One region of the Blastococcus sp. SYSU DS1024 genome, then DNA from elsewhere that is predicted to be linked to it. Evidence: riboswitches for the same ligand, from Rfam matches in the RefSeq annotation. Region 1 holds a riboswitch; each other region holds the start of a gene.
The links. A riboswitch is a leader RNA that binds a small molecule or an ion and turns the genes downstream of it on or off. The one in region 1 is predicted to bind cyclic di-AMP.
Positions count from the first base shown of each region.

Region 2: another riboswitch for cyclic di-AMP. It lies ahead of ACI79S_RS14410 (C40 family peptidase); the one in region 1 lies ahead of ACI79S_RS02390 (C40 family peptidase).
Region 3: another riboswitch for cyclic di-AMP. It lies ahead of ACI79S_RS14745 (murein hydrolase activator EnvC family protein); the one in region 1 lies ahead of ACI79S_RS02390 (C40 family peptidase).
Region 4: another riboswitch for cyclic di-AMP. It lies ahead of ACI79S_RS06380 (hypothetical protein); the one in region 1 lies ahead of ACI79S_RS02390 (C40 family peptidase).

Region 1 is NZ_JBJHAA010000002.1:157,962-165,572, forward strand. It holds gene ACI79S_RS02370 (diguanylate cyclase domain-containing protein) at 1-228, shown strand, start outside; gene ACI79S_RS02375 (SMP-30/gluconolactonase/LRE family protein) at 349-1,245, opposite strand; gene ACI79S_RS02380 (Rieske 2Fe-2S domain-containing protein) at 1,356-2,279, shown strand; gene ACI79S_RS02385 (hemerythrin domain-containing protein) at 2,276-2,758, shown strand; gene ACI79S_RS02390 (C40 family peptidase) at 2,810-3,331, opposite strand; cyclic di-AMP (ydaO/yuaA leader) riboswitch at 3,346-3,502, opposite strand; gene ACI79S_RS02395 (helix-turn-helix domain-containing protein) at 3,788-4,462, opposite strand; gene ACI79S_RS02400 (carboxyl transferase domain-containing protein) at 4,734-7,611, shown strand, end outside.
Region 2 is NZ_JBJHAA010000015.1:57,868-65,478, forward strand. It holds gene ACI79S_RS14405 (M48 family metallopeptidase) at 1-833, opposite strand, end outside; gene ACI79S_RS14410 (C40 family peptidase) at 1,524-2,603, opposite strand; cyclic di-AMP (ydaO/yuaA leader) riboswitch at 2,621-2,798, opposite strand; gene ACI79S_RS14415 (hypothetical protein) at 2,984-3,292, opposite strand; gene ACI79S_RS14420 (D-alanyl-D-alanine carboxypeptidase family protein) at 3,376-5,121, opposite strand; gene ACI79S_RS14425 (DEDD exonuclease domain-containing protein) at 5,320-7,095, shown strand; gene ACI79S_RS14430 (Lrp/AsnC family transcriptional regulator) at 7,092-7,379, shown strand; gene trpD (anthranilate phosphoribosyltransferase) at 7,444-7,611, opposite strand, start outside.
Region 3 is NZ_JBJHAA010000016.1:20,944-28,554, forward strand. It holds gene ACI79S_RS14735 (heparin lyase I family protein) at 1-1,158, opposite strand, end outside; tRNA gene ACI79S_RS14740 (tRNA-Ile) at 1,412-1,488, opposite strand; cyclic di-AMP (ydaO/yuaA leader) riboswitch at 1,662-1,804, shown strand; gene ACI79S_RS14745 (murein hydrolase activator EnvC family protein) at 1,815-3,038, shown strand; gene ACI79S_RS14750 (TVP38/TMEM64 family protein) at 3,145-3,654, shown strand; gene ACI79S_RS14755 (maleylpyruvate isomerase N-terminal domain-containing protein) at 3,651-4,544, opposite strand; gene ACI79S_RS14760 (diguanylate cyclase domain-containing protein) at 4,660-5,805, shown strand; gene ACI79S_RS14765 (DUF3145 domain-containing protein) at 6,262-6,762, shown strand; gene ACI79S_RS14770 (acyl-CoA carboxylase subunit beta) at 6,872-7,611, opposite strand, start outside.
Region 4 is NZ_JBJHAA010000005.1:42,300-49,910, forward strand. It holds gene ACI79S_RS06375 (bifunctional 3'-5' exonuclease/DNA polymerase) at 1-1,481, shown strand, start outside; cyclic di-AMP (ydaO/yuaA leader) riboswitch at 1,634-1,785, shown strand; gene ACI79S_RS06380 (hypothetical protein) at 2,043-2,924, shown strand; gene ACI79S_RS06385 (SDR family oxidoreductase) at 2,947-3,693, opposite strand; gene ACI79S_RS06390 (protein kinase domain-containing protein) at 3,927-5,837, shown strand; gene ACI79S_RS06395 (hypothetical protein) at 5,874-6,029, opposite strand; gene ACI79S_RS06400 (protein adenylyltransferase SelO) at 6,099-7,562, opposite strand; gene ACI79S_RS06405 (WhiB family transcriptional regulator) at 7,606-7,611, opposite strand, start outside.

The DNA.
Region 1 (7,611 bases):
GCGGCGCTCGCCCTCGTGCGGCGGGTCTGCGCGCTGCACCCCGACATCTCGCTCTCCTGCGGGGTGGCCGGCTACTCGTTCGGCGAGAGCGCGTCCCAGCTCATGCGCAGCGCCGACCGCGCCCTCTACGACGCGAAGGTCCTCGGCCGCGGCCGGGTCGAGCTCTTCGAGGGCACGGGGCCGGCGGTCGACGGCGCGACCAGACGCGGGACACCGTCGGGCTGGTGAGCCGCGGCGCTGGGTCGTCCTGGCTCACCAGCGCCGTCCTCCCTCACCGCAGCGCGTCCTTCCTCACCGTCTGCCGTGAGGGAGGACGCTCGATGATCAGCTCACCTGATCGTGGCGAGGTCACGGCAGGCCGGCGTGCGGGACGGCGACCTGCGTCGACACCAGCACCGCCTCGCGCACCGGTGCCCGCGTGTGCTCGTAGAAGTCCGGCGCGCAGCACAGCAGCAGCGTGCGGCCGTCGTCCCCGCCCAGGGCGCAGGCGTAGACGCCCATGCCGTCCGGCGCGGCGATCTCCTCGACGATCGCGCCACCGGCCGCCACCCGGACGACCCGGCCGTTCAGCCCGTCGGCGACCCAGACGTGGCCCTCGGCGTCGAGCGTGCAGCCGTCGGGGGCGACCACGACCTGCCCGATCAGCTCCTCCACCGAGCCGCCCACCGGCAGCGGACCCAGCTCCGCCCACACCCGCCGGCCGCCCAGCGAGCCGTCGGCGGCGATGTCGAAGGCGGTGAAGCGGTTGCCCCACGTCTCGCCCACGACGAGCGTCCCGTCCGGGGTGATGACCGAGCCGTTCGGGAAGCGCAGGTCCTCGGCGACGACGGTCACCGTGCCGTCCGGGTCGACCCGCTTGAGCGACGCCGGGGCGGGCGCGCCACCACCCATGAGGTCGAAGCCGAAGTCGCCGACGAACGCCCGGCCGGCGGTGTCGACCACCATGTCGTTGAGGTGCCCGCCGCAGACCGCGGAGAGGTCGGCGTGCGTGGACACCTCGCCGTCGGCGACCCGGAGCAGCCGGTGGTCCTTCATGGACACGACGAGCAGCGAGCCGTCGGGCAGCCAGCCCAGCCCCGAGGGCTGGTTCTTCACCTCGAGGACGACGGTCTCCGCGCCACCGGGCGCGACCCGGCTGACGGTGCGCCGGTAGAAGTCCGAGACCCACCACTGCCCGTCGCGCCACCGCGGCCCCTCGAAGTAGGAGCCGCCCTCCAGCACCGTCCGGAACGCTCGCGTCGCCATGGGACCGGACGCTACGACGCCGCGGCCTGGCGCACGAGCCGGTCGGTACCCGGTTTCACCGACCCCCACCTGGGCAGACGCCAGGAATGCGTCGACGGATCGTGCGGGGGATGTTCGAGCGGACCCTGAGGGCGGTCGAGCGCTGGGAGGTCCTCGACGCGCCGAGCTACCCGGTGGAGCACGGCATCTCGCTGACCTTCCTGCTCGCCGGGCGCTACGCCCGACCCCTGCAGGACCTGCTGCACGGTGTCTGGCTCGGCCACCCCCTGCACCCCGCCCTGGTCACCGTGCCGATCGGGTCGTGGACGGCGGCCCTCGTGCTCGACGCCCTCGACGCCACGGGCCGCGGTGGGCCGGGCTCGGGGCCGGCGGCCCGCACCGCGGTGCGGGTCGGCGTCGCCGGCGCGGTCGCCTCGGCGGCCACCGGGTTCACCGACTGGCAGCACGCCCACGACCAGGCCCGCCGCGTCGGGCTGGTGCACGCCGGGCTGAACAGCACGGCCCTCGCGCTCTACACCTGGTCGCTGGCCGACCGGGCCCGCGGCCGGGCCGCCCGCGCCCGCGTCACCGCCGCCGCGGGCTACGCGGTCACCGTCGCCAGCGGCTGGCTCGGCGGCGCGCTCGCCTACCGGCACGGGATGGGCACCGACCACGCCGTCCGCAGCTACGAACCGCGGCGCTTCGTCGACGCCGCGGCCCTGGCCGAACTGCCCGAGGGCGAGCCGGTGCCGGTGGACGTCGACGGCATGCCCGTCGTGCTCGTCGCCACCGACGGTGCCGTGCACGCCGTCGGTGGCCGCTGCCCCCACCAGGCCGGGCCGCTCGGCGAGGGCTGGTTGCACCGCGGCGAGCTGGTCTGCCCATGGCACGGGTCGCGGTTCGACCTGGCCACCGGTGAGCCCGCACAAGGCCCCTCGACCGCACCGCTGCCCTGCTTCGACACGCGCGTCCGCGACGGCCGGGTCGAGGTGCGCCGCCGCGCCGACTGGCGCACGCCCACCGCCGTCACCGCGATCCAGGAGGCATCCCGATGAAGGCCGACGAGGTCCTGACCGCCCACCACGACGTGCTGCGCGGGCTGCTGCGCGACCTGGCGGAGACGACCGACGAGCAGACCGGGCGGCGGGAGGAGCTGCGCGACCGCCTGCTGCGCGAGCTGGAGATCCACACCCAGATCGAGGACGAGCTGTTCTACCCCGCGGTCCGCGACGTCTCGCCGCTGCTCTCCCTCGCCCACGCCGAGCACCGGCAGATCGACGACCAGCTGGCCACCGTCATGCGCACGGCACCCGACGACCCCGAGTTCGTCCCCGAGGTGCGCATGCTGGAGAAGACGCTGCGCCACCACACGATGGAGGAGGAGCAGCGGATGTTCCCCCAGGCGCACGCCCTGGGGGAGGCGCGGCTCGAGCAGCTCGGTGAGCAGCTGCGCGCACGGCAGCAGGAGCTGGCGGAGTCCGGCGGGATGCGGCTGATCGTGCGGCTCAAGCGGGCGACGCTGCGCCTGGTGTGAGCGCCCCGATGCCCCGGCCGACGCGGCCGGGGCACCGGGGAGAGCGCCGGATCAGACGACGCGGCGCGCGGTGTTGTAGCCCCACATCGAGTCCACCGGCACGACCGACACCGGGTTGCCGAAGGTGGAGGAGTGCACCATCAGCCCGTCGCCGATGTACATGCCGACGTGGCCGACCGGGTCGTAGAAGAAGATCAGGTCGCCGGGCTGCAGGTGGGCCCGGTCCACGTAGACCCCCGCGGTCGACTGCGCCCGCGACGTGCGCGGCAGCTCCACGCCGGCCGCCTGGTAGGCCGACCAGGTCAGGCCGGAGCAGTCGTAGCCGCCGGGGCCGGTGCCGCCCCAGACGTAGGGCTTGCCCTGCTGGGCCAGGGCCGTGTCGACGGCGAGCTGTGCGGCGTGCGTGGGCGCGACGACGGAGGTGGTGACGACGGTGCCCGTCCCCGTCGTGCCACCGTCACCGGTGGAGGCGGCGGCGGTGAACGGGGTGAGGGCGATGCCCGCTCCGGTGAAGAGGGCGAGCGCCGCACCGCGGACGGAGCGGCGGGTGGTGGACGTGCGAGTGGTCGTCATGGACGACGGTTCTCCTGTTCTCCATCGACCGCCTACCGGGTTAGCTGACGGGTTCGGGCGGGGAACTCGCCCGGCACGACCGGCTCGCGGCCGCGCTTCACCCCAGTGCTGCGGTGGGTCCCCGGTCCGGGCAGCGGTCGGATCCGATGCCCGGTTCGGCGGTGCCGGGCGGGTGTCACCGGGAGCGGCGACGACGGGGAGCCCGTCCGGACCGCGACGACGCTAGGTCGGTCACGGAGAGGTCACAAAGCGGCCGACACGCGTGGATCCGGCCGCGGAACGGCGTCCGGGCGGACGGCTGCGGTCCGCGACTCGCGAGCCGACCACGGGCTATCCGCCGGCCGCGGGCGGGCCGCCTCGGCACCTCGTGACCCACTGTCATCAACCTCTTACTTCTCCGGCCGACGGCGTTGCTGGACCCTCCGTGCTCGTCCACGCAGCGTTCCGTAGCCGCGGTCAGCTGATGTCGCAGCCGCACGGGCAGTTTGCGGCGTGGACGGGCTGGCCCTCCCCGCCGTCCATCTCGTCGCACTCCGGTGGGCAGGTGCACGCCCAGCCGTCGTCGCACGCCTCGACCTCGCCGGCCGCGACGCGTCGCCGCAGCTCCTCCCGCCGGCGTTGCACTTCCTCCCACCGACGTCGCGCGGCGGCCGCTCGTCGCGCTGCCGCGCGCTCCTCCGGCGCATCGCCGGGCTGAGGGACGAGGTGGTCGTCAGGGCGATCGCGGGTGCGGTCGGCGGCGTCCTCCTCGGGCCGGCGGCGGTCGAAGGTGTACGTCGGCTGCCGGAGCCGAGGCTGGTGCTCCCACCGCCACGCACGCTCCTCGCTCAGCATCGTGTCGAGGTGGGCGGGAAATCGCCGACCGGCCCCGTCGCGGACGGTGCCGGCGGCCATGCCTGCGACCGGTCGGCCTTCGTCGTCGAGCAGACCGAGCCGGAGTCCGCCCAGGCGCGCGGCGGCGGCGACCAGCCGGGCGTCCATGCCGGTGGTTCCCGACTCCACGGCGGCGACGGTGGACTTGGAGACGCCGAGCCGGGCCGCCAGCTCCCGTTGCGACAGCTCGGCGCGGCGGCGGATCCGCCGGAGCAGGCCGCACAGGTCGAACTCCCCTGGAACATGGTCGTCGGGCACCCGCCGAGCGTGTGCGCTGCAGCCGGCCGGGAGCGAGCCCTGGTGCCCATCTGTGGACAGTCACTCTCTGCCCACACCCGCTGGGCAGAGAGGGAGCGTGCGCAGGACATGTCCCGATCCGCCTAGCGCTCTGCCCAGCCCGGCTGGGCAGAGAGTGACTGTCCCCGGGGTACCTGTGGCGGGTTGGCCGCCGAGCCGCGCACGGGGCGGTGTGCCCGACCGTGGTGACCGGGGCCACAGCGCCGTCCGGGACGCGTGCGAGCATCGCCGGGTGGCCCGCCTGCTGATCGCCAACCGTGGCGAGATCGCCGTCCGCATCGCCCGCGCCGCCGCCGCCGAGGGGATGACCTCGGTCGCCGTCGCCGCCGCCGACGAGCCGCACGCCCCGCACCTCGCCGCCGCCGACGAGGTCCACCTCCTCCCCGGCAGCGGCCCGGCCGCCTACCTCGACGCCGCCGCGGTCGTGCGGGCGGCCGTGGACACCGGCTGCACGCTGATCCACCCCGGCTACGGCTTCCTCTCCGAGAGCCCGGCGCTGCCCCGGGCGTGCGCCGGCAGCGAGGCGCCGGCCGTGGTGGGCCCCGGCGCCGGCGTCCTGGAGACGCTCGGCGACAAGGTGCTCGCCCGCGCGGCCGCCGAGTCCGCCGGCGTGCCGGTCCCGCGCGGCACCGGCGACGCCGCCACCCCGCAGGAGGTCGCCGACCTGCTCGGCGCGGCCGGCGCGGTGATGCTCAAGGCGCGGTTCGGCGGGGGCGGGCGGGCCACCCGCGTCCTGCGCCGGGGTGACGACGTCGCGGCCGCCGTCGCCGCGGTGTCCGGCGAGGCCCGCGTCGCGTTCGGCGCCGAGGCGCTGCTGGCCGAGGAGCTGGTCGAGGACGCCCGGCACGTCGAGGTGCAGGTGCTCGGCGACGCCGGCGCGGACGTCGTCGTCCTCGGTGACCGCGACTGCTCCCTGCAGCGCAACCGGCAGAAGGTCGTCGAGATCGCCCCGGCGCCGGACCTGCCGGATGCCGTCCGCGCCCGGCTGCACGACGCCGCGGCGGCGCTCGCCCGGCACGTCGGCCTGCGCGGGCTGGCCACCGTCGAGTTCCTCGTGCCCGCCGGGGCGCCCGAGCGGTTCGTCTTCCTGGAGTGCAACCCGCGGCTGCAGGTGGAGCACACCGTCACCGAGGAGACGCTCGGCCTGGACCTGGTGCGGATGCAGCTGCGGGTCGCCGCCGGCGCCACCCTCGCCGACCTGGGGCTGGCCGACGGCGCGCCGCGTCCGGTGGGCACCGCCGTCCAGGCGCGCGTCGTCGCCGAGACGCTCACCGCCGACGGCGCCGTCGTCCCCTCCGCCGGCACGATCACCGCCCTGGCGCTCCCCGGTGGCCCGGGCGTGCGGGTCGACACCGCCGCCCGCCCCGGCGCCGAGCAGAGCCCGCGCTACGACCCGCTGCTGGCCAAGGTGGTGGTGCACGAGCGGCAGGGCGCGCTCGCCGACGCGCTGCGCCACCTGCACCGGGCGCTCGGCGAGGTGCAGGTCGCCGGCGTCCCGACCAACACCGACTTCCTCCGCGCCCTGCTCGCGCACCCGGGCGTCGCGCGCGCCACCACCACCTTCGTCGACGACCACCTCGCCGAGCTGGCCGGCACCGCCGCGCCCGCGCCCGAGGAGGGGGAGGGGCTGCGCGCTCCGGTACCCGGCACGGTCGTCGCCGTCGCGGCGGCCGAGGGCAGCACGGTGGAGCCCGGGGGAGCGGTGGTCGTGCTCGAGGCGATGAAGATGGAGCACGTCGTCGCGCTGCCGGCCGGCGGCACCGTGCGCCGGGTCGCGGTGCGGGTCGGCGACACCGTGCGGCAGGGGCAGCTGCTCGCCGACGTCGCGCACGCCGACGGCGAGGCCGCGGCCGACGCGGCGGCGGTCGACCTGGACGCCGACCGCCCCGACCTCGCCGAGGTCCGCCGCCGGCACGAGCAGGGGCTGGACGAGCACCGCGCCGAGGCCGTGGCACGCAGGCACGCGCAGGGCCGGCGCACGGCGCGGGAGAACCTCGCCGACCTCGTCGACGAGGGCAGCTTCCTGGAGTACGGGCCGCTGGTCTTCGCCGCGCAGGAGCGCCGCCGCAGCCGCGAGGAGCTGCAGGAGAAGACCCCGGCCGACGGCGTCGTCGGTGGCCTCGCCGACATCGGCGGGCACCCGGCCGTCGTCGTCTCCTACGACTACACCGTGCTCGCCGGCACCCAGGGCATGCGCGGCCACCTCAAGAAGGACCGGCTGTTCGAGCTCGCGGAGAAGCGGCGGCTGCCCGTCGTCCTCTTCGCCGAGGGCGGCGGCGGGCGGCCCGGCGACGTCGACCACCCGGTCGTCTCCGCGCTCGACACGGCGGCCTTCACCCTGTTCGGCCGGCTCTCCGGTCTGGTGCCGACGGTCGGCATCGCCAGCGGCCGCTGCTTCGCCGGCAACGCCGCGCTGCTGGGCACCTGCGACGTCGTCATCGCCACCGAGGACGCGAACATCGGCATGGGCGGCCCGGCGATGATCGAGGGCGGCGGGCTCGGCGTCGTCGCCCCCGAGGAGATCGGGCCGATCGACGTCCAGCACGCCAACGGCGTCGTCGACATCCGGGTGGCCGACGACGCGGCCGCCGTCGCGGCGGCCCGGCAGTACCTCTCCTACTTCCAGGGGCCGGTCGCCGGCTGGACCGCGCCGGACCAGCGGCTGCTGCGCCACCTCGTGCCGGAGAACCGCAAGCGGGTCTACGACGTGCGGGCGGTGCTGGCGGCGCTGGCCGACGAGGACAGCGTGCTCGAGCTCCGCGACGGCTGGGGCGCCGGCATGGTCACCGCCCTGGCGCGGGTCGAGGGCGCGCCGCTCGGCGTGATCGCCAACGTGCCCACCCACCTCGGCGGGGCCATCGACGCCGACGCCGCCGACAAGGCAGCCCGCTTCCTCCAGCTTTGCGACGCCCACGGCTTGCCGGTGCTCTCGCTCTGCGACACCCCGGGCTTCATGGTCGGGCCCGAGTCGGAGAGGACGGCGACGGTGCGCCACTTCTCCCGGCTGTTCGTCACCGGCGCCAACCTCTCGGTGCCGATCGGCACCGTCGTCGTCCGCAAGGCCTACGGCCTGGGCGCGCAGGCCATGGCCGGCGGCAGCACCAAGGTGC
Region 2 (7,611 bases), on a different contig from region 1:
GCCGCGATCGACTCGATCTCCGCATCGGGCAGCCGGCCGAGGACGGTGTCGTAGACGACGATCCGCCGGGTCGAGCCGAACCCGGAGACGTAGGCGTTCAACGCCGTCGTCCGCCGGGAGGCGTCGGAGACCAGCACGTCCTGGACCGGGGTGCCGTTCTCCTCCGCGAGGGCGAGCAGGTCGCTGCGCAGTTCGCCCGCCGGCAGCGGCTCGAAGGTGTTGAACGCCGGCTCGATGACCACCGGGTAGAGGAACGAGCCGACGACGACGAAGCCGGCCGCTGCCGCCCCGCCCCAGGCCCACCAGGTGCGCGGCGCGCGACGGACCAGCCACAGGAAGGCCAGCACCACGACGACGGTCAGCGCCGCGCTGATGGCCAGCGAGACGGCGACGTCGCGCAGCCAGAGCCCCCAGCCACGGGTGGACAGGCCGTAGCGCGTGCGCACGGCCTCCGCGTAGGCGGAGATCGGCAGGGTCACCACGCGTCCCAGGAGGAGCAGGACCGGCACGCCCAGCAGCACCTGCACGACCCACCGGTCGCCCCACCGCGCCCCCACCGCACGCATCAGGCGGGCCCCCAGCGGGGTGAGCCCGAGCACCGCCGAGACCGCCAGCCCGAGGACCAGGGAGAGCAGCGACGCGGGCCGCAGGGCGGCGGCGAAGGCCTCCGCGCGCTCGATCGTCGCGGGATCCAGGCCCGCGGTGGGGTCGGGCTCGGTGCGTCCTCCGGGCGGCTCGGGCAGCACGTCCCACGGGGTGCGGACGACGATGACGACGACGACGGCGATCCCGAGCAGGGCCGCGGCCACCAGGGCGGCCCGGCGAACGCTCACCCCGCCGATCCTAGGCGGGCGGCTCCCCGCGCCCTCCCCGCCGGCTCCGCTCCTCCCCCGGGCCGCGGCACGCGGGCACCGGGCTCCCGTTCGAACCCGGCCACCGCGCGCGACACCGACGCCTGGGAGGTGCCCAGCAGGTCAGCGGCGCCGGTGAAGGCCCCGCGTCGACGACCGCGACGTGCGAATCCGGCCTGGTCCTCCCCGGCCCCTCCAGCGACCACTTGTGCCGTCGCCGCCGGGGGGCTGTCGTCGGTCGTCCCCTGCGCCGCCGACCGCACCACCCTGCGGTTCGTGCCCCCGCGCTTCCTCGGCGTCTTCACGAGCACCCATCCGGTGCTGGCCGCCCTCGTCGGCATCCTGCTGCTCGACCAGGGGGCTCCGGGCGCACGCGAAGATCGCGCCAGGACGCTCCCCCGGGCCTGCCCGAGGTCGTCGGACGGCGCCCTCGGTCACCGGACCGCCCAGGACCGCCGAGGGCCGGCGATCCCTGTCGGGATCACCGGCCCTCGGTCACCAGCCTGGAACCGTCAGCCGGCGATGTCACCAGCCGGCCTCCGCGCCCCGGTCCGCTCCTCGCTCGTCCCTCGCTGCGATGCTCCCGGAGCTGTCAGCCGGCGATGTCACCAGCCGGCCTCCGCGCCCCGGTCCGCTCCTCGCTCGTCCCTCGCTGCGATGCTCCCGGAGCTGTCAGCCGGCGATGCGACGGGCGCTGTTGTAGCTCCCCATCGAGTCCACGCTCGCCACCTTCACCGGCTGGCCGGACGTGGAGGCGTGCACCATCTGGCCGTTGCCGATGTACATGCCCACGTGGCTCACCGGGCTGTAGAAGAACAGCAGGTCGCCCGGCTGCAGCTCGCCGCGGGAGACGGGCCTACCCATCTGGCTCTGCGACCGGCTGGAGTGCGGGAGCGTCACCCCGGCCGCGGCGTAGGCGTACGACGTCAGCCCCGAGCAGTCGAAGGCGTTCGGCCCGCCGGCACCCCACACGTACGGGTCGCCGAGCTGGGCGAGCGCGGTGTTCACCGCCACCTGGGCGGCCGTGCTCGGCGCGATGACGCTGCCGGTGGGCGCCGGGAGACCGGCGCCACCGTGGGCCTGTGCCACCTGCGCCTGCTGCGGCGCGGTGAGCGCCTCGTACCGGCGCTGGTAGTCGGCGATCTTCGCCTCGAGCTCCTCCTGCTGGCCGGCGATCCGCTCCACCGCCCGCCGGGCGTCCGCCGCGGCCTTCTCGGCGGCGTCGCGGGCCTGCTCCGCGTCCTCGGCCGCCCGCGACACCTCGGTGAGCACCTCGCTGGTGTGCCCGGCGATGACGTCGAGGGTGCCCAGCTGGTCGACCAGCTGGTCGGCCGAGTTGCTGGTCAGCAGGACGTCGAGCTGCGACATGCCGCTGCCCGTGTAGACGCTGCGGGCCAGCCGGCGCATGTGCCCGTCGAGGGAACCGAGCCGGGCCTCCGCCTCCGCGACCGCCTCGCTCGCGGCCTGCGCGTCGCGCTGGTGGCCCTCGAGGACGACGCGCGCCTCGTTGAGCTGCTCGGAGACGACCTCCAGCTCGTGGCTGGCCTCGGCCACCTGGGCGGCGACCTCGTCGGCGGTGCCGGGAACCGCCGACGCGGTACCCGGGAGGACGGTGACGGTCAGGGCCGCGACGGCGCTGACCAGGAGCCCCGAACGGAGCGGTCCGAAGCGGCGGGCGCTGGCAGAGCTGCACCGGCCGGCGGTGTGGAGTTGTTCGGGGGCGTGCGTCAGTAGTGCGTGAGGGGTCGCCACGTGCGGCGGCTCTCCGTTTCTTCCGCTGCAACCGCCGACCGAGTTAGCTGACGGGTTCGGGCTGGGAAGACTGGCCCTATCCCCCGCGCACCGGCGAGCCGACGGCGGGAGAACTCACCCCAGAGTGCGGTGGGTCCCCGGTACACCTCGGGCGCCAGTGGTGCACGCCACGCGGTGATTAGGCGGTGTCCGGTCGAGGCCATCCATCGATGGATGACGACCACCCGGCCGAACGGAGGGAACCCTACGACCGTGATGCGCCTGTGACAAACGGGAACAGGTGAGACGTGTGCGACGGCCACGTGCCCCGCGATGGCGCGTCTACCTGGGCATTCACCCGATCGGGTGTACACCCGTCCCTCGCCACGGGCGGGCGGGGATCAACCGGTACGCCGTCCCGACCGCTCCCCGCCGTGCCCGTCGGGATGCCGCAGCGGGGGAACCAGGCCGCCCTCGGCCAGCGCGCGCACGGCGCGGCGTTCCACCTCGTCGAACTCCACCACCACGCCCGGCGGCGGGACGACGACGTCCTCGGCGGCCGTGGCCGGCCCGCCACGCGGCCGCCCGGTCATCGGCACGACGACCGGGTCGACCCCCTGCCACCCGGGCGGGGCCCCCAGCAGCACGGTCACGACGCAGTCGGCGCAACCGGTCCCCCGGGCGGTGCAGGTGTCGCAATCGATGAGCATCGCTTCTTCTCCTCCGTGAGTTGCTGCGCACGGTAGGAAGGGCCACCGACATTTCCGCCGGGCCACCGTCGGCCCGCGCCGGGTCAGCTGCCCGCGTACTCCCAGTGCCACGGCTCCTCGCGCCCGTTGCCCGGGTCGGCCCACGTGGGGTGCAGGAAGCCGAAGCGCCCGGCGTTGGCCACCATCCAGGCGTACTGCCGGGTGCCGAACGTCTGGACGCCGCCGCACAGGTCCACCGCCAGGCCCCAGCCGTGGTTGCTGGTGCCGGGCACCGCGGCCAGGGCCGGCTTCTCCCCGTACAGCCGCACCTGGCCGGCGTAGGTCCGGTAGGAGTCGGTGAGGCACAGCGGGCTCCCGAAGGCGGTCGCGTAGGCCGCCGACATGGCCCGGTAGGCGGCGGCCGCATCGCAGCGCAGCGCGTGCCCGCCGACGCCGAGCGGGCACATCGCGCTGGGCGGGATGAGGCCGTTCGGGTAGCCGCCCCACGCGCGGGCGCCGTCGTAGCTGGGTGGGTAGACGGTGTTGCCGCACTCGGTCCGCAGCGTCCCCGCGGCCGGCGCCGGGACGGCGACGGGGGGCCGCTGGCCGAGGACCGGGCGGCCGATCGCCAGCACCTGGTCGCCCGGCAGCGTCCGCACCACGACCGCGCCGGCCCGGGCGTCGGCGGTCAGCATGGTCCGCGGGTCCAGGGCGATGCCCACGTGCCCGAGGCCCGCCTCCGGCGAGCCCAGGAAGACCAGGTCACCGGGGAGGACGTCGGCGGGGGCCACGGATACGGCGCTCGCGAACAGCTCCTCCTGCGTCGCGGGCAGCTGGACACCGGCCCGGCCGTAGGCCACCTGGACCAGTGACCCGCAGTCCCAGGACTCCGGCCCCGCCGTCCCGGGCGCGTACGGCTGCCCCAGGGCCTCCATCGCGCCGCTGACGGCGGTCAGGGTCTCGGCGGGCAGGACCAGGAGCGAGCTCGGCCGCCCGGGCAGCTGGGCCACCCCGCGCTGCGCGCCACCCGCGGCTGCGGCCACCGGAGCGAGGCGGTCGGGGAGGCTGCGCTCGGGTTCCCGCAGCGCGGCGGCGGGCACGTCGCCGAGGCCGGCGGTCCGGAGCTGGTCGACGTAGGCCCGCCAGCTGGCCGCCGTCTGCTCGTTCACCGACACCTGCTCCCCCTGGAGCGCCGCCAGCTGCCGGTCGACGACGGCCAGCGTGTCGTGGAGCTCCGTGGTCACCGCATCGGCGGCCGCCTCCAGCGCGGCCACCCGCGCGGCCACCTCGTCCGCCCGCTCCTGGGCCACGCCGAGCGCGGCCTGGGCGCGCTGCTGCTGGTCCAGGGCGCTGCGCCGGTGGCTCTCCGCGACGCCGATGAGGTGGGCGAGGTGCGCGTCGACGGCGTCGAGGAAGCCCATGCCGGCGAGGACCTCCCCCGGGTCGCCACCGGTGAGCAGGAGCGTCAGGGGGGTGAGGGCGCCACCGTCCCGGTAGACCGCAGCGGCGTAACCGGCGACCTCGCGCTGGTGCCCGGCCAGCACGCCCCGGGCGTCCTCGAGCACCGCCCTCGCCTCGTCCACCGACCGCTGCGCCTCGGCCAGCGCCTCGCGCGCGGCGACGACCTGCCCCTGGCGCGCCCGGAGGTCCTCCTGCACCTCGGCGGCCCGCCGTTGCAGCCGGTCCAGGTCGCGGCTGTCCAGCACGCCGGAGGTGCCACCCGGCTGGTCGCTGGGCGCGGCGGCCACCGGCCCGGCGGGCAGCAGCACCGCCAGGCACGCCGCCAGCGCCGCGGCCACCGCGCATCGCCGGGCCCGGGCGGGCGGGCGCCACCTGGAGCGCGCGGGCATCACCGACCACCTCTGCGTGCGGGCCGGTCGCACCGGACGCGATGGCCACTGGCAGGCATGGTGTCCCGATCGGGGCCGGAACGCCAGGTTCCGCCCGGTGCAGGCAGCCCCGGACCCCCCGGTCAGGGGAGGCCGGTGCGCGACCGGCCCCGGCGCGCGTCCCCGGGAGTGTCACCCCCCCGACCTAGCGTCCGCTCCGTGGCACCCTCCCCCGCACCGCTGCACCCCCAGCAGGTCTCCATCGAGGAGGTCGGGACACCGCTGGCGCAGGTGACGTTCGTCGTCGTGGACCTGGAGACCACCGGCGGGTCCCCGAAGGACAGCGCCATCACCGAGATCGGGGCCGTGCGCGTCCGCGGCGGGCAGGTGCTCGGCGAGTTCCAGACCCTCGTCGACCCCGGCCACGAGATCCCGCCCTACATCAGCGTGCTGACCGGGATCACCTCGACGATGGTCGCCACGGCCCCGCGGATCGGCGCCGTGCTCCCGACCTTCCTCGAGTTCGCCCGCGGCGCCGTCCTCGTCGCCCACAACGCCCCGTTCGACCTCGGGTTCCTCAAGGCGGCGTGCGTCGAGAACGGCCTGGTGTGGCCCACGGTGGCGTCCGTCGACACCGCCGTGCTCGCCCGGCGGCTGCTCAGCCGGGACGAGGTGCCCAACTGCAAGCTCGCCACTCTTGCCCCGTACTTCTCCGCCACGACCTCGCCCACGCACCGGGCCCTGGACGACGCGCGGGCCACGGTGGACGTGCTGCACGGCCTCTTCGAGCGGCTCGGCCCCCTCGGCGTCACCACTCTCGAGGAGCTGACCGGGCTGACCCGGCAGGTGGATCCGGAGCGACGGCGGAAGCGGCACCTGGCCGACGGGGTGCCCAGCGGTCCCGGCGTCTACCTGTTCCGCGGCCCCGGGGACGAACCGCTCTACGTGGGCACCTCCAACGATCTCCGCAGCCGGGTCCGCAGCTACTTCACCTCGGGCGAGCAGCGCAGCCGCATCACGGAGATGGTCGGGCTCGCCCAGCGGGTGGAGCCGATCCCGTGCGCGCACGCGCTCGAGGCGGCGGTCCGCGAACTGCGGCTCATCGCCCGGCACAAGCCGCGCTACAACCGCCGGTCCCGCTTCCCCGAGCGGGCGCTGTGGGTCCGGCTCACCGAGGAGCCCTTCCCCCGGCTGTCGGTGGTGCGCCGGGTCCGCCCCGACGCCGGCGTGTTCCTCGGGCCGTTCCCCGACCGCCGCGCCGCGGACGCCGCCGTGGCCGCCGTCCACGAGGTGCTGCCGCTGCGGCAGTGCACCGCCCGGCTCTCCCCCCGCACGCCGGTCAACGCCTGCGCGCTGGCCGACATGGGGCGGTGCGGCGCCCCCTGCACCGGCGCGCAGTCGGTTCCCGAGTACGCCGGCGTGGCGGCGGTCTTCGCCGCCGCGGTGGGCCACGACCCCCGTCCCCTGCTCGCCCCGCTGCTGGACCGGGTGGAGCGGCTGGCCGCCGAGGAGCGCTACGAGGACGCCGCCGTGCTGCGCGACCGGGTCGCCGTGCTGGTCCGGGCCCTCCGCCGTCGGCAACGGCTCGAGTCGCTGGCCGCCGTGCCCGAGCTGGTGCTGGCCCGCCCCGACGGCCAGGGCGGGTGGCAGCTGTCCGTCGTCCGGCTGGGGCGCCTCGCCGCAGCCGGGAACGCCCCGCGTGGCACCACCGTCCGGAGCGTGCTGCCGGGCCTGCTCGCGACCGCGGAGACCGTCCCGGGCGCGGACGACCCGACGTCGGTCGACGAGACCGAACTCGTCCTCCGCTGGCTGGAGAAGCCCGGCACCCGGTTGGTGCAGCTGACCGGGACCCTGGCCTGCCCCGCACCCGGCACCGGCGCCTACAGCGAGTTCCTGGCGCGGGTGGACTCCGGGCGGGACGCGCAGGACCCGTTCGCCGACGGGCGGTCGCTGGTCACCCGCGCCCGCCCGGAGCGGATAGCATCCCCGGCGTGATCACCGCCATCGTGATGATCGACGCCGCCACCGACTCGATCGCCGAGGTCGCGCAGGCCGTCGCCGAGCTCGACGGGGTCAGCGAGGTCTACTCCGTCGCCGGCGAGGCCGATCTGATCGCCATCGTCCGCGTCCGCGAGTTCGAGCAGGTCGCGGAGGTCATCGCCGGCCGGATCAACAAGGTCGCGGGAGTCGTCGACACCGACACCCACATCGCCTTCCGCGCCTACTCGCGCCACGACCTCGAGGCAGCCTTCTCGATCGGCTTCGACACCGACGGCTGAAGAAGGACCCCGTCCTCCTCACCCCTCGCACGCCCGGGGGTGAGCCTCTGGACGGGGCCGGCACTCAGCGGCCGGGCGGGGCGACCTCTCGGCTGACGGCGATCCAGCGGTCCAGCAGCGCCGCCGCCCGGCCGTCGTCGATCGCCGCGGCCGCCCGCTCCATCCCCGCGCCCAGGGCGTCGTGCAACCGCGCGGGCCGCTCGTCGAACGCCACCAGCGCCGCGGCGGCGTT
Region 3 (7,611 bases), on a different contig from region 1:
CACCGACTGCCCCTCGTACAGGTTGGCGACCTGTTCGGAGAGGACCTTCTCGCCCTGGTGCCAGACCTCGATGAGGCCCTTCGCCGGGTCGGGGGACCAGATGAAGCGGACCGTGTGGTCGTTCCAGGCGCCCTTGTCGATGGTGCCGAGGTTGAACGTCCGGACGTACTGCGCGTCGCCGGCGATGCGGCCTCCCGTGCCACCGCGGACGTCGACCATGAGGTTCTCGTCCACGTCCGACCAGAAGTGCACGTTGGGGTTGCCGGAGTTCACCGTCTGGTGCCACTGGGTGTAGATCAGGAACTGGCCGCGCTCGTCCCAGTCGAAGTCGGCCGGGAAGAACGTGGACCAGGCCCACCACTGCTCGTCGCCGGGCCGGACGTCGCCGGAGTCGGCGATCGAGTCGCGGACCTCGGAGCGCAGGGTGCCCTGCGTACCGTTCCAGCCGGTGTCGCCGGGTTGCACGGTGAAGAAGGCGGTGCGCTCGGAACCGGGGTACGGGTTGGCCGTGGTGGTGCCGTACTGGTCCGGCCGGAGGGCGTGGATCTCCGGCCAGGGAGCGGGTGCCAGCGTCGTGGCGTCGTAGCCCCAGACCCTCGTGGGCTGGACGGTGGGCAGCTCGGGCGCAGGGTCCGTCGCGAGCGGGGTCGTCGGCGTCGTCGGGGGCGTGGTGGGCTCCGTGGCAGGCGTCGGCGGCTCGCTGGTCGTGGCGGGCTCGGACGGAGGGGGCGTCGGGGCCGCCTCGGCCGGGGTGGTCGGCTCGGCCGGCTGGCCGCCGGGGTAGATCTGCACCGGCTCCGTCCGCTCACCCTGCACCTTGGCGTGGTCCCGCGGCACGACCACGAAGGCGTACCTCGGGGTGGACAGCGGCAGGCGCGGCGACGTCCAGGCGGTGGCGCTGGTGGAGCCCACGATGCGACCGGCGGCGCTGGAGGTGACGTCGATGACGAGGTAGTCGCGCGCCCCGGACACCCCCGACCAGTCCAGCGAAGCCCGCTGATCGACGGCCTTGCCGGTGAGATCGGCCGGGGCGAGCAGCACGGCGGCGGCCTGGGTCTGCGACGTGACGGGCCGAGGGGCCTCCAGGACGGCAGCGGTGAGTCCGGCGCCGCCGATCAGGGTCAGCGCCGCCAGGACGGCCAGGTTGCGCGTGTTCATGGCGACGGCGGTTGCACGTTGTGTCACTGCTCGATTACGACACGTCGGGAAGGCGGCGGTGCAGAGGCGCGCCGGTCGCTCTCGTCGTGGACCTGCTGCCGCACCTCCGGCCCGGGGCAGGGCCGGCCGCGGCACCGGAGTGGCGCGCCACCGGCGCCGACGTGCGCTCCGTGCCCACGCCCGACCGGAGCGGTGTCCTTGCTCACGCGGGCAGCGCGGCGCGAGCGCCGGGCAGGACGCCGCGGCCCGGAAGTGGTGGGGCGGGTGGGGCTCGAACCCACGACCCAGGGATTATGAGTCCCATGCTCTGACCAGCTGAGCTACCGCCCCGGACCCGCCAGCCTGCCAGACGGCGCCGCGGCGCCGCAGTCACGCCCTGGGGTCGGTGGGACGAACCGACAAGGTCCGTTACCCCCCTGTGACATTCGGGCGATCCGCTTGTACCGTCTCTCGCGGCCCACCCGATCCCGCTCCCGAAACCCGGGGGCTCGGGCGGGCCCCGCCGAACTCTGCGGCCTCACCGCCGCGGGGACCGGGGACCCACGTTTTCTGGGGTGAATCCCGTCTGCGCCACCACGGGCAGACAGGTAGGGCATGTTCCGGCCCGAACCCGTCAGCTGACCTGGTAGGCGGATCGAGGAACGGAGACCGTCGCCTTGGCGACCTCGCACCACCTGCGCAACCACGTCCCGGCCGCGCCCGCGCGCCGGACCCTCCGCCGCACCCGTCTGGCGGCCACCGCCGCCACCGCGCTGCTGGCGCTCGCCGTGCTCGGGACGCCGACCGCGGCGGCCGCGCCCGGCGACGCGCGCAGCGAGCACGACCGCGTCGAGGCGGAGGTCGCCGGCATCGAGCAGCGCGTCCGCGACGCCGAGGAGCGCCTGCAGCAGCTGACCCTGCGGGCGGAGGAGGCCAGCGGCGCCGTGCTCGCCGCGCAGGCCGAGCTCGACCGCGCCCGCGAGCACGCCGACGCCATCGCCGCCGAGCTCGCCGCCGTCCGGGAGGCCGTGGCGAGCACCCAGGGCGAGGTCGCCGCCATCGGCCGGGAGGCCTACATGGGCAGCGACCAGTCGATGAAGCAGTTGGAGATGGTCCTGCACGCCGAAGGCCCGGGGGAGCTCCTCCAGCAGGCCGCGACGCTCGACCTCCTCGGCGAGGACCGCGCGCAGGTGCTCGAGGACCTGCGGGTGGCCGAGGCCCGCGAGGCCCGGCTCGACCAGGAGGCGAAGACCGCCGTCGCCGAGCGGGATGCCGCCGCGCGCAAGGCGCAGGGCATGCAGGCGGAGGTCGACGCCCTCCTCGCCGCCGCGCAGGCCGACTTCGACGCGCTCACCGCCGAGAAGGCGGCGCTGGACGAGCAGCTGCGCGAGGCGGAGATCCGCATGCTCAGCCTCCGCGGCACGGCCGATCCCGTCGCCGCCTGGTCCGAGCAGCAGGCCACCGAGCAGGCGGCCGTCGCGGCTCCGGTGACCGGGGGTGCCGGCCAGCTCACCCAGGGGCGGGTCACCTCCTGCTACGGCAGCCGGTGGGGCACCCAGCACCTCGGCGTGGACATCGCCGCACCGATCGGCACCCCGATCTTCACGCCGGAGCCCGGGGTCGTGCTGCAGGCCGGCCCGGCCAGCGGCTTCGGTCTCGCCGTCGCCATCCAGCACCACGACGGGGCCATCACCGTCTACGGCCACGTGAACCAGTTCTTCGTCTCGCCGGGCCAGGTCGTCAGCGGTGGGCAGCAGATCGCCGAGGTGGGCAACCGGGGGCAGTCCACCGGCCCGCACCTGCACTTCGAGGTGCACTACGGCGGCCTGTACGCCAACCGCTCCAACCCGGTGCCGTGGCTGGCGCAGCGTGGCATCACCCTCGGCGGCAGCTGCGGCTGAGCCTGCCGGTGCGCTCGTTCCGGGAAACCGGACCGGGCGGACGGCGGGTGCCTCGATCCGGCTGCGTGCCGCCGTCCTGGGAGCGCTCCTGGTCGCCGGCGGTGTCGTGGCCGTGCGGCTCGACCTGCCGTCCGGGGAGCAGCTGCGCACCCTGCTCGACGGCGGCGGCGCGGAGGTCTGGGTGCTGCTGGTCGTAGCGCTGGCGGTGGCGCTGCTGGCGCCCGTCCCGCGCTCGGTCCTGTCGGCGCTGGCCGGCGCGGTCCTCGGGTTCGGTCCGGGCCTGGCGGTCGCGCTCTCCGGCGGCCTGCTGGGGGCGGCTGCCGCCTTCGGGCTGAGCCGCACGCTGGGCCGCCCGGCCGCCGAGCGGCTCGCCGGCCCACGGCTCCGCCGCGCCGATCGGCTGGTCGCCGGACGCGGCTTCCTGTGGGTGCTCGGCGGCCGGCTGGTCCCGGTGGCGCCGTTCGTGGTGGTCAGCTACGGGGCGGGCCTGGCCGGGGTCCGGTTCGGGCACTTCCTCGCGGCCACCGCCGTCGGGCTGGTGCCCAGCACGGTGCTCCAGGTGGGTGCCGGCGCGTCCACCGGCGTGCTCGTCTCCTGGCTCGGGGGAGCGGGCTAACCCCGGCCGAAGAGCCGCCCCAGCATCCCGCCGGCCCCGCCGACGGTACGGGCGGCCAGCTGGAGGATCGGTCCGCCCGGGATGCCCGGCACCTGCTGCACGATGGGCGCCAGCTGGAGGAGCCCCGCCACGTCGTGCACCGCGAGCCGGCGACGGGCGACCGCCGGTACCGGGTTGACCCGGCCGGCCGCGGCGTCGAGCAGGAGGTCGGCGGCGGCCTCGACGGCCGGGCCCTCGACGACCCCGGCCGGTACCCGGCGCACCTGCCACCCGTCGCCGTCCGCGGTGAACCCCCAGCCGCCGTCGGGTGTCACGAGGCTGACGCGGCCCGCGATGCCGGAGGAGGCGGCCAGCGCACCGGTCACGTCGGTCAGCGCCGCGAGCCCCGACTGCAGCACCGGGGCGTGCGGCGGCGGCGCACCGCAGGACACCAGGTCCAGCCCGTGGACGGCGAGCTCGTAGGCCTGCCCGAGGACGACGCTGAGCAGCGGCAGCCGGCCGACGACCGAGACCGCTGGTGCGGTGTCGAGCTCCACCGGCTCGTCGGCCAGGTAGCGGGCGGTCGCCTCGCGGTTGCGGCGCAGGGCGGCCAGCACCTCGGCGCGGGAGGCGCCGCGGTGAGCGGCGGTCACCCGCGCGTTCACCGCGTCCGGGTCGGGAGGCGTGCCGGAGCCGCCGGTCCGGGCGGAGGCGATGAGGTCGGGCAGCGCGGTGTGGTCGTCCCAGCAGCCCAGGTGCACGCAGATCTCGTGTGCCCGCCACCCGGGCAGCCGGGACCGGCGGTCGAGGTCCACCGACTCCGCCTGCGCGAGGAAGGCGTCCCACGCGTCCAGCACCATCCCCGCGACCGCGTCGCGGCCCGCGTCCGCCATGCCCTGGTGTCCACCCACGGGGGGAGCCCTACCCGGAGGCCGCGCGCGGCAGGCACGGACCACCGTGGCACCGGTCACCCGCACGGGGGAGCGCGCCGTCAAGCTGCGGAGGGCGCCGACCGATCGCTCCTCTGTGAGCGAGACACCGGCGCACGACCGCCGAGCGGGCAGCGTCCACGCCTCCGGGCGACGGTCGCGCCCGGCCCCGCCAGGCGTCCTCGTCCGCCTGCGGTCCGGCCTGTACCGGCCTCTGGCCGGGGACGACGCCCGCGTCGCCTTCTGGATCCGGCACGTCCGGATCGGCGTGCTGGTCACCGAGCTCACGGCGCTCGCCGTCATCGGCTACGCGGCGCTCGCCGACGGACCCGCCGCATCGCGCCTCGCCCTGGCGCTGCTCGTCGCAGGGGTGGCGCTGGTCGTTCCGGCGACCCTGTTGCTCCCGCTGCGCGCCATGATGCGCGACTGGCGCGGACCCACCCTGTTCTACGGGTGGACGCTGGCCACCATCGTCGTGGTCGTCGTCGCCACCCGCCTCGACGGCGGGTCCACCAGCCCGTTGGACGCGCTGCTGTTCCTCACCCTGACGTTCACGGCGGTGGCGTACTCACCGGCCGGTGTCGTCGCCATGGGCACCGTCATGACCGCGGCGTACCTGTTCTTCATCGAGCTGCCGGGGACGACCACCAACGGCATGTTCTTCCTCGCCGTCCTGGGTGTCTTCACCATCGTCTGCGCGATGTCCTCGGCGAACTCCTGGGCCGCCTACGACCGGCAGATGCTGCTGATCCGCGCGCAGGAGATGCTCGCCTCCACCGATCCGCTCACCGGCATCCCCAACCGGCGGCTGTTCCTCGAGCGGGTGTCCCGCGCGGTGGAGGCCGCGGCATGGGGTCACCAGTCGGTGGTCTGCCTGGTGGATCTGGACGGCTTCAAGGCCGTCAACGATGCCGAGGGGCACGCGGCCGGCGACGCCCTGCTCAACGCGGTCGGCTCGGCGCTGGGGGCCGCCGTGCGCGAGATCGACACCGTGGCCCGCCTGGGCGGGGACGAGTTCGCGGTGCTCGCCGACGTGACCGCGGGGTTCTCCGCGGCCCTGCTCGCCGAGCGGCTGCGGACGGCCGTGGCCCTCACCGGCGCACGGTTCCAGGTCACCGCCAGCGTGGGCCTGGCCGAGATCGAGCCGGGCGACGACGTCGAGGACCTGATGCACCGGGCCGACGTCGCCATGTACCGGGCGAAGAGCACCGGCGGCGACCGGGTGGGCGTGCTGGACGCCTGACGCGGATCCGTCCACGCCGCGTGGCCTGTGGGTTACGCAACGTGGTTTTCTGCGGGGAGGACGCGCTGGTCGAAGGGGACGGTGGGCGGCGGCGCCCCCGGGTCCGCGACTACACTGCGTGACGACGCACTCGGTTGCCGTCGCTCCGGTTCCGAGCACTCCGGGACCGGTACGGTTCCGGCCGGTCGGGCGGAGCTGTGAAATCGCTGACGCAGGTAGACGCCGCCAGTGACAGATGGTATTGGCCGCTGACCAGCGACAAGGCCGTGCTCCGGCGGGCGGGCGAGCGCGGCCGTCACTTTCGTCCCAGGAGTCGCAGCCGGGCTGGCGCGATGGGGGGACCATCGTGCAAACTTGTCGCGGGAGCCCTGCTCCGCCACTGCCGATAACGGCGCGTCACCGAATCGATGGGTCCGTAGGGGAAGACGAGACCGATCGAGTCGATGGAGGTGCCCGGTGCAGCGACGGTCAACCCAGGGTGTCGTCTTCGTGCACTCGTGCCCGAAGGCGCTCTGCCAGCACGTCGAGTGGGCGCTGGAACGCGTCGTCGGCGCGCCGGTCTCCCTGTCGTGGGCTGAGCAGCCCGCGGCGCACGGTGCCTACCGTGCTGAAGTGGCGTGGACCGGTTCGCCCGGTACCGGCGCCAAGCTGGTCGCTGCGCTGCGCGCGTGGCCGATGCTGCGCTTCGAGGTGACCGAAGAGGCCAGCCACGGCAACGACGGTGAGCGCATGTCCTACGTGCCCGGCCACGGGGTCTTCCGCGCGCCCACGAGCGCCAACGGCGACCTCATCGTCACCGAGCAGCAGCTGCGGCACCTCGCGGCGACGGCGTCGTCCATCGAGGCGTTCCGGCACGGCGTCGACCAGCTGCTGGGCGCCGCATGGGATGCCGATCTGGAGGTCTACCGGCACGCCGGTGACGGCAGTCCCGTCACCTGGCTGCACCAGGTCGTCTGAAGGTCACGATCGGGGCACGACACTCCCGGCCTGGTCGGGGAGTCGTCGTAGCCTGGAGCGGGCCGTCCGGGCGCCGTCGGGGAAGCGGCGCCGGGACGGCCTTTCCACGTCAGAGCGGGATGTTGCCGTGGGCCCCGCGACCGAGCGGCGCTCCGGCCAGCGCCTCGATGAGCCGCTGCCGCGTCCGGACCGGCTCGACCACCTCGTCGACGACGCCGATCTGCAGCGCCCGGTTGACCCCGCCGGCGATCCGCTCGTGCTCCTCGGCCAGCTGCGCGTGCAGCGCCTCGCGCTCGCCGGGCGGGGCAGCGGCCAGCTTCTTGCGGTGCAGGATGCCGACGGCCGCCTTGGCGCCCATGACGGCCACCTCGGCGCCGGGCCAGGCGAACACCTTCGTGGCGCCCAGCGAGCGGGAGTTCATCGCGATGTAGGCACCGCCGTAGGACTTGCGGGTCACCAGCGTGACGCGCGGGACCACGGCCTCGGCGAACGCGTGCAGGAGCTTGGCGCCGCGGCGCACCACGCCGTCCCACTCCTGGCCGACGCCCGGCAGGTAACCGGGCACGTCGACGAGCACCACCAGCGGGATGCCGAAGGCGTCGCACATGCGCACGAACCGCGCCGCCTTCTCCGCGGACGCGGAGTCCAGGCACCCGCCGAGCCGCAGCGGGTTGTTCGCGATCACGCCGACCGTCCGGCCGGCGAGCCGGCCCAGCGTGGTGACGACGTTGGGCGCGAACCGGGGGTGCAGCTCCAGGCCCGGCTCGTCGAGCACGGAGGACACCAGCGGCTTCACGTCGTAGGCACGGTTGGTCTGCTCGGGCAGCAGCGCCGCCAGGTCGTTCCCCG
Region 4 (7,611 bases), on a different contig from region 1:
CGCTGCTGGCGGCGGGGGTCCGCGTCGAGCGCTGCACCGACCTGCGGCTCGGGCACGCGATCCTGCGACGGTCCCCGTTCGCGGCCCAGGAGCTGCTCACGGGGGACGACACCCACGGGTGGGACGCGCTGCAGCCCGGCCCGCCGCCGGAGTCCGCCCTCTTCCCGCTGGCCGACCCGGCCGACCTGCTCGACCCGGTGGCCGAGCAGCGGCGCCAGCAGGCGGCCCTGGCCGCCTCCCCGCACGGCGACCGGCTCGCGCTGCTGCTCGCGGCGGAGTCCGCCGGCGCCCTGGTGGCCGCCGAGATGACGCACACCGGCCTGCCGTGGCGGGCGGACGTGCACGAGCGCCTGCTCACCGACCTGCTCGGCCCGCGCCCGGGAAGCGGTGGGCGCCCCGCGGTGCTCGAGCGGCTGCTGGGCGAGATCCGCGCGGCGCTGGGCACCCCGTCGCTCAACCCCGATTCGCCGGCCGAGCTGCTGCGGGCCCTCCAGCAGGCCGGTCTCCCGGTGGCCGACACCCGCTCGTGGACCCTCGAGCAGCTCGACCACCCGTGCGTCCCCCCGCTGCTCGAGTACAAGAAGCTGATGCGGCTGCTCACGGCGAACGGCTGGAGCTGGCTGGAGACCTGGGTGCAGGCGGGGCGGTTCCGCTCGGCCTTCCTGCCGGGCGGGGTGGTCACGGGTCGGTGGGCGTCCCACGGCGGGGGTGCGCTCTCGGTGCCCACGCTCATCCGCCCCGCGGCGGTCGCGGACGACGGCTGGCGGTTCGTCGTCGCCGACGTGGCCCAGCTGGAGCCCCGGGTGCTCGCCGGGATGAGCGCGGACACCGCGATGGCCGAGGCGGCGCGGGCCTCGGACCTCTACGCGGGCATGGTCGCCGGTGGTGCAGTGGCGACCCGGACGGAGGCGAAGCTGGGCATCCTCGGCGCCATGTACGGCGGCACGCGCGGGGAGAGCGGTCGCATGATGCCCCGGCTCGCCCGCCGCTACCCGCGCGCCATCGGCCTGGTCGAGGAGTCCGCCCGGGCCGGCGAGCGCGGCGAGGTGGTGCACACCCTGCTGGGCCGGGGGTCGCCGTCGCCCACCGGGGCGTGGGCGCAGCGGGCGGACGGGCTCGGCGAGGCCGCGGATCAGGCCGGGTCCCGGGAGGACCGCGACCGCGCCCGCCGCGCCTGGGGCCGGTTCACCCGCAACTTCGTCGTCCAGGGCACCGGAGCGGAGTGGGCGATGTGCTGGCTGGCCGACCTCCGCAACCGGCTCTGGCGGCTGGGCGGCGACGGGCCGCTGGAGACCCGGGCGCACCTGGCCTTCTTCCTGCACGACGAGGTCGTCGTGCACACCCCCGAGCACCTGGCCGACGCCGTGGCCGAGGCGGTGCGCGCCGCGGCCACCACGGCCGGGCGGCTGCTGTTCGGCGCCTTCCCGGTGGACTTCCCGCTCGACGTCGCCGTCGTCCGGTCCTGGGCCGACGCGGGCTGAACGGCCCGCCCTACACCACCGAAGGGGCCGGCGAGCTGCCGCGACACGCGTCACGATCTGCGGAAGTGGCCGCTTCCGCATTGTCACGACTGCATAACGACGGTTACCGTGGCGGAGCCCGACCGATCGTTCTCTCCCCATCCGGGGAGGTCTGCCGGGCGCCGCCGAGTTGCCCTTCGGGGTGAGCCGGGGACCCACCGAAGTTCTGGGGTGAATCGCGCGCCGGGCACGTCCTGGTGCGGGTAGGGCAACTTCTGAGCCCGAATCCGTCAGCTAACCCGGTAGGCGGCACGACGGAAGAAACGGAGAGCCGCCGCATGGCGCGCCCCTGCACTGCCGCACCACCACGCGCCCGCCGGCACCGCCGCCTCCAGGGGCGTCCCCGGACCTGACCGCACGCGCACCCGGCGTCCCGCCGGTCGCCCACCGCCACCGATGAACCGCACCGGCCGAGCCGCCGGTGCCCGGTGGCCCCGCGACCCGGCGCCGGTCCGCAGCCCGCATCCCTCGCGGTCCGCCTCGCCCGGCCGACCCCGCCGCACCCCCGGAGCACCCGCACCCATGGATCCCCGCACCACCACCTCGGGCCGTCGTGGCCCGCTCGCCCTCCGCCGTCGCCCGCCCTCGGGCCTCCGCCGTCCCGCGCTCTACCTCGGGGTGGCCGCCGCCGGCGCCCTCCTGGTCAACACCCTCGTCGGCGTGGACCCGGGCGCCCAGGCCGAGGCCGGCACCCCGCAGTCGGTGAGCGTCGCCCAGGAGCTGGGGCTGACCTCGCGTTCCGGGCCGGTCGACGTCGCCGAGGACCTCGCCCCGTTGCAGGACCTGGCGGCCAGCCGCAGCAGCCGCGAGGCCGAGCAGATCGCGGCCCAGGAGGCCCAGGCCGCGGCCGACCAGGCCGAGCTCGACCGGCAGCAGGCCGAGGCGGAGGCCGCCGCCCGCGCCGAGGCCGAGGCGGCCGAGGCGAAGGCGGCGGAGGAGGCCGCGGCCGCGGAGCAGGCGGCCGCAGCGCCCGCCGCGGCGACGCCCACGCAGCAGCAGGCCCGGGCCGCCGCGACCGCCGCCGCCTCCGTGGCGGCGACGGCGGTCGCCCGGATCTCCAACACCGCCGGCAGCGTCAAGCCGCAGGTCCAGACCGCGGCGGACGCCGTGATCAGCAACGTCCCCGGCGCCGCGGGGATCACCCTCGGCGGCACCCGGGCCAGCGCCGCCGACCCGGGCGGGCACCCCTCGGGCCTCGCGCTGGACTACATGGTGATGTCCGACGCCGCCCTCGGGGACGCGATCGTCGCCTACCACCGCGCCCACTGGGCCGAGCTGGGCGTGGACTACCTGATCTGGCAGCAGCGGATGCTCTCGTCCGCGGGCGGGTCGTGGCAGGCCATGGAGAACCGGGGCAGCGCGACGGCCAACCACTTCGACCACGTGCACGTGAACTACAACTGACCACGCCGTCCCGCGGCGGTTCCTAGGTGAGCCGGCGGACCACGGACAGCGGCAGCACCCGCATGGCCAGCCCGAGCGGCACCCAGGGCCACGCGGGCACGTAGGCCGTGGTCCGCCGGGCCTCGATGGCGGCCACCATGGCGCGGACGCCGGTCGGGGTGTCCACCATGAACCGGGTCCGCTGCTGCACGTGCTGGTTCATCTCCGACCGGATGTAGCCCGGGTAGATCACCGACACGTCCAGGCCGGGGACCCGCTCCGCCCGCAGCCCCTCGGCGAGGGACGCGACCCCGGCCTTGGTGGCGGCGTAGGTGGTCATCGACCGGCGCATGCCGCGCAGCGCCGACATCGAGGAGATCAGCACGAGGTGACCGCGGCCCTGGCGGCGGAAGATCTCCAGCGCCGCCTCCGACTGCGCCAGCGCGCCGACGAAGTTCGTCATCGCGGTCTCGCGGTTGGCGTCGGCCCGTCCGGTGCCCAGGGGGGCGCCCTTGCCCAGGCCGGCGTTCACCACCACCCGGTCGATCGCCCCGAACGCCGCGGCGAACGCGGCGAAGACCCTGGGCACGGCGTCGGCGTCGGTGACGTCGAGCGCCGCGGTCTCCACCCGCCGGCCGGTGGCCGACCGGATCTCCGCGGCGAGGGCGTCCAGCCGATCGGTGCGCCGGGCGCAGAGCGCCAGGTCGTGGCCGCGGGCGGCGAACTGCCGGGCCATCTCCTCGCCGAGGCCGGAACTCGCGCCGGTGATGAGGACGACGCCGGTGCTCATGGGTGCTCCTGTCGATCGGTGCGGCGAGCCCCTGCGGCCGGCCGGCACGCACGGTACGAGAGCCCCGCAGGGGGAGCGTGACCGGCACCGCCGGCGCCCGGTGGCACCCACCGGGTTCCACCTCGTGGGCTCCATCGGGGTTCAGCGGGCCTCCGGACGGGCACACCGGGAGGACGCACGAGCACGGGACGCGCGGGCGCGACCACGCGGCACCGACACGAGGGGATTCGGGAGTGACGACGGCCGGAACCAGTCGACGGTGCCTGGACGGCCGCTACCAGCTGCAGGAACTCATCGCCGTCGGCGGGATGGGCGAGGTGTGGCGGGCGCGCGACCTGCAGCTCCACCGGTCCGTGGCGGTCAAGGTGCTGCGCAGCGAGTACGCCGACGACCCGGTGTTCGTGGCCCGCTTCCGCTCCGAGGCCCGGCACGCGGCGGCGCTGAGCCACCCCAACATCGCCGCGGTCCTCGACTACGGGGAGACCACCGCCGAGGACACCGGCGAGCGGCTCGCCTACCTGGTGATGGAGCTCGTGGAGGGCCCCCCGCTGTCGGCCCGGCTGGCCGAGGTGGGGTCGCTGGACACCGCCGCCGCGCTCTCGCTGCTGCGGCAGGCGGCGGCCGGGCTGGCCGAGGCCCATCGCGCCGGCGTGGTCCACCGTGACGTCAAGCCGGCCAACATCCTGCTCGGCCCGGACGGCACGGTGAAGCTGACCGACTTCGGGATCTCGTGGTCGGCGGGGAGCGCGCCGATCACGGGCACCGGGCAGGTCGTCGGCACCGCTCAGTACATGTCGCCCGAGCAGGCGCGGGGTGAGCACGTCAGCCCTGCCAGCGACGTCTACGCCCTCGGCCTGGTCGGCTACGAGTCCCTGACCGGCCACGCGGCCTTCGACGGCGACAACCCGGTCACGGTCGCGCTCAAACAGGTGCAGGAGCACCCCGAACCTCTCCCCGCCGCGCTGCCGTCCGGCGTGCGCGCCCTGATCGACGCCGCCCTGGTCAAGGACCCGGCGCAGCGCCCGCGGGACGGCGGCGCCTTCCTGTCGGCCGTCGAGGAGGCGATCCTCCGACCGGCGGGGACGGCGCCGCGTCGAAGGCCGCTGGTCACGCGCCCGGTGCGGGCGGCGCGCCCGTCGTCCCGGGGCACCCGGGCGGCGCCGGGGCGGGCCGGCCGTCGCCCGGCCCTGGCCGTCGCGACGCCGCTGGCGGCGTTCCTCCTGCTCGGGGGCGGCGCCCTGTGGGTCATCCCGGATCCGGACGCGGGCGCCGGCCGGTCCGCCGGCGCCGTCTCGACCCCGTCGGCAGCCGCGGGTGTCGTGCTGGCCGTCGAGGAGTACCTCGGCCGCCCGGCCGCCGAGGTGGCCGCGGAGCTCGGCGCGCTGGGGCTGACGGTGCGGCAGGAGGAGGACGTGACGGCGGAGCAGGCCCCGGGGACGGTGACCCGCCTCGAGCCGGCCGCCGGCATGCTGCTCCCCGGTGACCAGGTGCGTCTCGGCGTCGCGGTCCGGCCAGGTGTGACGGAGCCGGAGCTGCCGCCGTCGACCGGTGGGGGCGCCATCCCGGTGGGGCGCCCCGAGCCCGTGGCGCCCGCCCCGGAGGTGACGGTCGCCGAGGAACCGGTGCGGAGCGCCCCGGCATCCCGCGGCCCGGCAGAGGAGAGCACGGGTCCGGCGAGGGGCGCGACGTCACCAGGCGGGGACGCCCCCGAGCCGAGCACCCCGCCGCGGAACGGAGAGGTCATCGCCGGGCCGAGCACACCGCCCGAGGGTGGCGGCGGCACGACCGAGCCGACCAGCCCGCCGGAGGGTGACGGCGGCACGACCGAGCCGACCAGCCCGCCGGAGGGTGACGGCGGCACGACCGAGCCGACCAGCCCGCCGGAGGGTGACGGCGGCACGACCGAGCCGACCACTCCGCCGGAGGGTGACGGCGGCACGACCGAGCCGACCACTCCGCCGGAGGACGACGGCGACGACGGTGAGCAGACCGCCGCCCCGGAGGAGGACGACGAGGACGCCGGTGAGCAGACCGCCGCCCCGGAGGACGACGACGACGCCGGTGAGCAGACCGACGCTCCGGAGGAGGACGACGACGCGCCGGAGCGGGACGACGACGAGGTGGCGCCCGCCGCCCGCATCTGACCCGGCGTCGCCCGGCACCGACCGGGCAGCCGGCCGTCAGAGCAGCCGGTCGAGGTCGTCCGGCCCGGGACCGGTGCCGCCGGAGTCGCGCAGGGGAGAGGTGTCGGGGACGTCGTCCTCGGGGGGCTCGGGGGCCACCGGCCCCTCGGCGTACAGGGTGTCCGGGTCCCGGGGGTCCATCTCTCGTGGCACGGATCGCGACTACCCGGTGCGGCCGGGACGAACCCGCCGCGAGCGGTGCCGGGGCTCAGGTCCTGCGGCTCAGGTCCCGCAGAAGGTGCGGTAGGCGCCGAAGTCCTGCGGGGCGGGCGCGGCGTAGCGCTCCAGTCCCGGGCGCTCGTCGAAGGGGGCGGTCACCACGGACAGGAGCCGCTCCAGCGGTGCCAGATCCCCGCCGGTCGCCGCGTCCAGGGCCTCCTCGACGAGGTGGTTGCGCGGGATGTACGCCGGGTTGACGCCGTCCATGGTCGTGGCGTCGGGGGCGAGCGCCCGCCAGCGCCCCAGCCAGTCGTCGATGCCGGCGAGGTCGAGGAAGAGCAGTCGGACGCGCTCGACGTCCCCCCGCGCCGCCGACCCCAGCCCGCGGAAGAACGCCGTGAGGTCGACGTGGTCCCGGGCGAGCAGGGTCAGCAGCTCCTCGGCCACCTGCCGCACGAGGGCGTCCTCGACGCCGTCGGGCAGGCCCAGCTTCGCGCGCATCCCGGCGGTCCAGGCGGCCTCGTACCGCGGGGCGAAGCGGCCCAGCGACTCGACGGCGAGGGCGACGGCCTGCTCCTGGTCGTCGGACAGCAACGGGAGGAGCGCCTCGGCCAGGCGGGCGAGGTTCCACTGGGCGGCCGCGGGCTGGTTGCCGTAGGCGTAGCGCCCGCTGTGGTCGATGGAGCTGTAGACCGTGGCCGGGTCGTAGGCGTCGAGGAAGGCGCACGGGCCGTAGTCGATGGTCTCGCCCGAGATGGTCGTGTTGTCGGTGTTCATCACGCCGTGCACGAAGCCGACCAGCATCCACCGGGCGACCAGCTCGGCCTGGGCGGCGACCACCGCGTCGAAAAGGGCGAGGTGGGGGTGGTCGGCACCGGCGGCCGCCGGGTGGTGGCGGGCGATGGCGTGGTCGGCGAGGCGGCGCAGCAGCTCGACGTCGCCGAGGACGGTGGCGTACTGGAAGGTGCCCACCCGCAGGTGGCTGCTCGCGACGCGGGCGAGCACCGCGCCGGGGAGCAGGGTCTCGCGGCGCACCGGGCGGCCCGTCGCCACCACGGCCAGGGCGCGCGTCGTCGGGATGCCGAGGGCGTGCATCGCTTCGCTGACCACGTACTCGCGCAGCATCGGGCCCACCGCGGCCAGGCCGTCGCCGCCGCGGGCGAACGGTGTGCGGCCGGAGCCCTTCAGGTGCAGGTCGCGCAGCGCCCCGCCAGGGCCGGTGAGCTCACCCAGCAGGAGCGCGCGCCCGTCACCCAGGCGCGGGGTGAACCCGCCGAACTGGTGGCCGGCGTAGCCCTGCGCCACCGGGGTGGCGCCGTCGGGGACCAGGGTGCCGACCAGCAGCCGGACACCGTCCGGGCTGCGCAGCGTCGCGACGTCCAGGCCCAGCTCCGCGGCCAGTGGCTCGTTGAGCACCAGCAGCCGCGGGTCGGGAGCCTCCTCGGCCCGCCAGGGGACCGCCAGCTCCGGGAAGTCTCGCGCGAAGCGGTCGTCCAGGGCAACGGTGCGTGCCGGCGCGGAGGTCATTCCTCCGAGGGTACGAGGGTTGCCGGGGAACGGCCGGGGACGATCAGGC